Regions from separate parts of the Rhodococcus ruitaii genome, predicted to be linked through region 1. Evidence: riboswitches for the same ligand, from Rfam matches in the RefSeq annotation. Region 1 holds a riboswitch; the other holds the start of a gene.
The links. Region 1 has a riboswitch for S-adenosylmethionine ahead of ACZI8W_RS09185 (hypothetical protein). Riboswitches for the same ligand answer to the same signal wherever they lie in the genome.
Positions count from the first base shown of each region.

Region 2: it holds a riboswitch for S-adenosylmethionine, as region 1 does, so the genes downstream of both, metX (homoserine O-acetyltransferase MetX) here and ACZI8W_RS09185 (hypothetical protein) in region 1, are expected to answer to the same signal.

Region 1 covers NZ_JBUYWC010000006.1:120,780-123,983, reverse strand. The annotation lists gene ACZI8W_RS09190 (formate/nitrite transporter family protein) at 533-1,363, opposite strand; SAM riboswitch class IV at 1,526-1,638, shown strand; gene ACZI8W_RS09185 (hypothetical protein) at 1,666-2,031, shown strand; gene ACZI8W_RS09180 (alpha/beta fold hydrolase) at 2,041-3,072, opposite strand; gene ACZI8W_RS09175 (TetR/AcrR family transcriptional regulator) at 3,138-3,204, shown strand, end outside.
Region 2 covers NZ_JBUYWC010000009.1:129,395-132,598, forward strand. The annotation lists gene ACZI8W_RS13410 (DUF3017 domain-containing protein) at 1-131, shown strand, start outside; gene metX (homoserine O-acetyltransferase MetX) at 144-1,271, opposite strand; SAM riboswitch class IV at 1,307-1,421, opposite strand; gene ACZI8W_RS13420 (exodeoxyribonuclease III) at 1,533-2,345, shown strand; gene trpS (tryptophan--tRNA ligase) at 2,406-3,204, shown strand, end outside.

The DNA.
Region 1 (3,204 bases):
GTAGATCATTTCACACCTGTGATCGGTTCGTGATTGGATCCGACCAGGCGGAATGTGATGTGGAACTCAGTGTGTCCACGCTGCGGGATCAGGATCTTCTGGTAACAATTGAAGGGCGTTCGTCACCGCGATCGCACCGCTGTTGATTCTCCACAGATGGGATTTACATCATGCTCGCTGATCTGGCCGAATTCTTCGTCAACGCCGCAGACCTCTTCGGTGCACTCGACTTCTTCACCGGTTCTGCTGAAGGAATCAGCAGCGCCCAGCAGTAGGGCTCCCGACCATCGGACCCGTGGGCTGCGGCCCCCGGGTCCGAGTCGTTTCCGGACATCGAGGGCCGAACGCCGGATGGTGCGGGCAGTAGAGCTGGTCGACGGCCCGCGGCGCGGCGGACCTCGACCGCCCGGTTCGTCAGATCCGGGGGGCGCGGCGTCGGCACCAGATATCGTCATGGTCAGCCGGTCCGGTCGTGCATTCCGCACGCTTGGTGAGTGCAGCAGATGAGATCGGAACGAACGATGCCGTCCGATCATGCCGGCGTCGGCGTGTTCCCGACTGATCGCTTGGGCTGCGTCCGCACATGGGTGACGTAGAGGGCGAGACCGACGAAGACGACACCACCGACCAGATTGCCCAGTACTGTCGGGATCTCGTTCCAGATCAGGTAGTCGCTGAGCGTGAAGTCGCCGCCGAGCAGGAGGCCGGACGGGAACAGGAACATGTTGACGACCGAGTGTTCGAAGCCCATGTAGAAGAACAGCATGACGGGCATCCACATGACGAGAACCTTGCCCGGCACGCTCTTGGACATCATCGCTGCGACGACGCCGGTGGATACCATCCAGTTGCACAACATGCCACGGAAGAACAGGGTCGCCATGCCGGCTGCGCCGTGCTCTGCATAGCCGAGGGTGCGTTCCTCGCCGATTTCGCCGAGACGTTCGCCGATGGCGTCCGGTGGAATCGAGTATCCGTAGGTGAGGACGAAGGTGATCAGTACGGCCACCGTCAAGGCGCCGAGGAAGTTCCCGATGAAGACGAGACCCCAGTTCCGGAGCATCGACCCGATCGTCACCCCGGGGCGTTTGTCGAGGTAGGCGATGGGAACCATGGTGAACACGCCGGTGAGCAGGTCGAAGCCCAGTAGATAGAGCAGGCAGAATCCGACCGGGAAGAGAATCGCTCCGAGCAGCGCGTTGCCTGTCTGCACGGTGACAGTGATCGCGAACGCCGCTCCGAGCGAGAGGATCGCGCCGGCCATGTACGCCCTGATCATGGTGTCGCGGGTGGACATGAGGACCTTGCTCTGGCCGGCGTCGACCATCGCGCGGGCCAACTCGGCGGGTGGAACGTAGGACACGGCAACCTCCTGGTGCGAACAGTGCCCGGCCAGTGTCGACGGTGCCCGTCACCGCTGCGTTTCGGAGCAGTAAGGACGCGTTGCGTTCTCCGCCGAGGTCGGTCGCTCGGGTTGTGAGGTCGCTGTGTCGTGTAGGTCGCTGCGTCGTGTAGAGTGGCGGTGCTTCACGAGATGTCGTCGCCAAGCTCCGACTGGACGGCACGCCAACCCCACGCTCGCGGGTGGCTCGGATGACGAAGCGGCCCGCGGCCGACCGGCCCGGGCACGAGCGCCCCGCCCGGGGCCGACCCGGAGGAAATATCATGACCGACCCCCATCAATGCGCCGCGTTCGGAGACGGGCACCACGTCCATTTCATCCGCGCCCGTAAGGCTTTCGACGACTCTGACCTGAGTGTCGGTGCGTTGGTGCACGTGCTTGACAGTACGAGCGTCGAACTATCCTGGGACGGAATACGACTCGAGTTTCGACACCATGACACAGCTGCGATATCCCGCGCAGTCCATGTGGGTGGAGAGATCGGAACGTGGATTCCTCGGTGGCGGGTGTTGATCCTTCCGGGGCCGAATCCGCATGTGCCGGTGACATTCACCCTGGCTGCCCCCGATCACTGGACAGGGTGTGTGCCGGGACGTGTTCCGGTGCTGACCTACGTGCCGGGCTGCTGACCGGCCGGGTCAACTCTGGTCGGAATCGTTCCAGAATGCGGGAAGTTCTACGGCTAGACGATCTTTCGCCTGCATGGGCAGGGAGTGGGTGGTGTCGGGGAAAACGTCGACGGTCGCGTGTGGAAGTGTACCTGCCCGCTCGGCCGCGGCAGTGTCACCGGCAAGCGAATCGCGTTCTGCGATAGCGACATAGGTAGGCATGGTGAGACGTCCCATGTCCTCGTCGTTCATGGGCGAGGGCGTCGGCAGCACGGCGGAATAGTGTTCTGAGCCTGCAGCGATCATCTTCGCCATGTCGTCGTCCGGGTCGAACTCGGCGCCGCCCACCTTGCTGAGCGCGGTGTTCCGCCATGCCTCGGGCAGGAAGGGGAGGCTGGACACCATCGTCCACGCCATCATTCGGGCGGACGGGTGTGCGAACGTGAAGACAGGTTCGAGAAGGGTGAGTGATCGGACGCGATCGGGGAATTGCCGAGCGTAGGTGGCTGCGATCGCGCCGCCGAACGAATGACCGGTGATGTGCACGGGGTCGGTTGTGAGTTCGCCGAGGGCATCGGCGATCCAGAGCGCCTGATCGTCGAACGAGGTCAACGGGACATTCTGCACCGACAATCCGGCGTCGCCGAGTGCGTCGAAGGCGAGGACGCGCCGGTGCGGCACGAAGTCGGCGAGGTTTTCGGCCCACATCGGGACACCCGACGAGCGGCCGGGAACCAAGACGACCGGAGCGGTGTTCTCGAGTTCCGGAGTGCTCCACTCGTAGACGCGGACCGTACCGAATCGGGTCGGAACGTCGTGGGTTGTCGATGGTGCTGGAAGTGCAGACATCGCCCGGGTGTAGGCCTCGACGTAGGTGCGGCGTCCCTCGGCGTCGCGGAAGTGGCCCACGCCCGGAGCTCCGAAGAAGAACTGCTGGATGCCTACTGCGCCCAGTGCGGCCAGTGCGGCAACCACGACGATTCCGCTGCGGCGCAGCCATCGGCGCCGACGGGTGGGTGGTGGATGGTCGGGTCGGGGGTCTGTGCTGGTGTGTTCACTCATGGAGGTCTTCCTGACGTTCGGTGAACCGTGCTGTTTGCAGTATAAACATATTGTAAACTGTCGTCATGCCGAGAGTTGTCGACCATGCTGAGCGTCGTAGAGAGATCGTGTGGGCACTGTGGGCAGTGATCC
Region 2 (3,204 bases), on a different contig from region 1:
GGGCGCTCGACTCGGATCAGGTGGGAGTGCTCGCGGTGCGAGGCAAACGTTTCGACGTCGCTGCGATGCTTGCCATGGGCGGTGCGATCGTGACGCTGGCAGTCTCGATCGATCCGCTCGGCACCGGATAACGCATCCGGCTCTCAGCCGCCCGCCAGTTCCATCAGCTCGACGAGCAGCTTCGCCACGGCATCGGCTTCGGTGAGAAAGCCGTCGTGTCCGTCGCGTGACTCGAGGACACGCAGCCCGTCGCACTTCGGCAGACCGTCTGCGATCTCCTGCTGCAATCGGATCGGGTAGAGGCGATCCGAATCGACACCCGCGACGATCGTCGGAACATTCGTGCCCGCCAACGCAGCTTCGATGCCACCGCGACCGCGTCCCACGTCGTGCCGATTCATCGCGTCGCTGAGCACCACATACGTGCCGGGGTCGAACCGTTTGACGAGCTTCGATGCCTGGTGGTCGAGATAGCTCTGCACAGCGTAGCGCCCGTCGCCCCACGGATCTTCGTCTCCTTGAGGGAGATTCGCGAACCGAGAGTCGAGTTCTTCCTCGCTGCGATACGACAGGTGGGCCATGCGGCGGGCGATGCCCAGCCCCGCTTCCGGCCGGCTGCCACTCGCGTAGTAGTTGCCGCCCTGCCAGTGGGGATCCTGCGTGATGGCAGCGATCTGGGTGCTCTGCACACCGATCTGATCGGCTGTCGCGCGGGCACCGACCGCCAGGACCAGTGCCGCCCGCACCCGGTTCGGGTGGGTGATGATCCATTCGAGCGAGCGCATGCCGCCCATCGATCCGCCCGTCACGGCGGCCAGCGTGTCGATGCCGAGAGCATCGAGGAGCGCGGCTTCCGCGGTGATCTGATCGCGGATGGTGATCCGGGGGAATCGCGAACCCCACGGTTTCCCGTCGGGCGCGGTGCTGCCCGGCCCGGTGCTGCCCTGGCATCCGCCGAGGACGTTCGTGGCCACCACGCACCACCGGTCGGTGTCGATCGGGGCGCCGGGGCCGACCATGCCGGACCACCAGCCCGGTGACGGGTGATCCGGCCCGGCCGGTCCGGTGATGTGTGAGTCGCCGGTCAGGGCGTGCTCGACGAGTACGACGTTGTCGCGGGCGGGCGACAACGCGCCCCACCGCTGCAGGGCAACGGTGACGTCGGGGAGGGTGTCGCCGCTCTCGAGGGTGATGCTGCCGATGTCGACTGTGCCGAGCCGGCCGTCTTCCGACGGGAGTGCAATCCGCCGACGATTGGTACCTGTTGTCACGATGGGACCGCCTTCATCAGCTTGTCAACCTCCCAGGAGCCGGCTTGTCGTCTGCGGTGCGCCGACGACCGTGTCTTCACCCGGAGCACCCCACCCTGGCCGGAGGGTTGCCGACCAGCAAGCCGGGGCTTCGCGCTGGCACTCATGACCTCGTCGGAAGTCTAACGGCTGGGCCGGAGGGCCCGATAGGCGGCTCTCGGCCGTACCGCGCCGCCAGAAGGTCGTCCCGCGGTTCCGGCTCCGGCCGCGGCGTCGGATACCGTGTCCGGCGTGCCCCTCACCATCACCACCGTGAACGTCAACGGCGTGCGCGCAGCGGCCGGTAAGGGCCTGCTGGCGTGGCTCGAGACGTCCTCCGCCGACATCGTCTGCCTTCAGGAAGTGCGCGCGAGCGAGAAGCAGTTCCACACTGCGATCGCGCCGGCGCTGGACGCTGGCTGGCACGTCGAAGGAGCCGAGTCGTCCGTCAAGGGGCGCGCGGGTGTCGCGATCCTGTCGCGCACACCGGCAGACGCCGTGCGCGTGGGTTTCGATGTCGACGACTATGCCGACTCCGGCCGCTACATCGAGGCGGATTTCGGCGACGTGACGTGCGGCAGCCTGTATCTGCCGACCGGAGAAGCGGACACCCCGAAGCAGGACGACAAGGAACGCTTCATGAAGGGCTTCGCCGCGTATCTGGGGGAGCGGGCATCCGACGTCGTCTCGGCCGGTCGCGACATGGTGGTGTGCGGCGACTGGAACATCGCCCACACCGAGCGCGACATCAAGAACTGGAAGGGCAACGTCCGCAAATCCGGCTTCCTGCCCGGCGAGCGCGCCTGGGTGACCGAGCTGCTCGCCACCGGTCGGTGGCGCGATGTCGTGCGCGACCTGCACGGCGACGTCGCCGGCCCCTACTCCTGGTGGTCCTACCGTGGCAAGGCATTCGACACCGACGCCGGCTGGCGGATCGACTACCACCTCGTCACACCGGCCCTGGCCGTCCGTGCGGCCGACGCCCGGGTCGAACGCGCCGCGACCTACGCCGAACGCTGGTCGGATCACGCCCCGGTGACCGTCACGTTCGAGTAGGCGGGGTCACGGATCGACCTCGTTCGGTCGCGGAAACCGGGGCGTGAAATTATCGAGGTCATGTCGACTGCAGATCAGCACGCCACAGTGCAGGATGCCCGCCCCGCCGCGCGGCCCCGGGTGCTTTCGGGCATCCAGCCCACGTCGGATTCGTTCCACCTCGGCAACTTCCTCGGTGCGTTGCAGCAGTGGGTTCCCGCCCAGGACGAAAACGATGCGTTCTACTTCATCCCCGACCTGCACGCCATCACCGCGCCGCAGAAGCCGAAGGAACTGCGCGGGCGGGTCCTCGTCGCCGCCGCGCAGTTGCTGGCCATCGGGATCGACCCGGAGCGCTCCGTGCTGTTCGTGCAGAGCCAGGTCCCCGAGCATGCCGAACTGTCCTGGGTTCTCAACTGCCTCACCGGTTTCGGTGAAGCGAGCCGCATGACACAGTTCAAGGACAAATCCGCCAGGCAGGGTGCCGAGCACGCGAGCGTCGGCCTGTTCACCTACCCGGTGCTCATGGCCGCGGACATTCTGCTGTACCGCGCCCACAAGGTCCCGGTCGGTGAGGATCAGCGGCAGCACCTCGAGCTCACCCGCGACCTCGCGCAGCGCTTCAACAAGCGCTTCGGGAAGACCTTCGTCGTCCCGGAGGCCCAGATCGTCAAGGGCACCGCCAAGATCTACGACCTGCAGGACCCGACGTCGAAGATGAGCAAATCGGCGGCCACCGACGCCGGCCTGATCAACCTGCTCGACGATCCGAAGATCTCGGCGAAGAAGATCAAGTCGGCGGTGACGGACAACGACCGCGAGATCCGATTCGACCAGGAGAACAAGCCGGGGGTGAGCAATCTGCTCACCATCCAGTCGG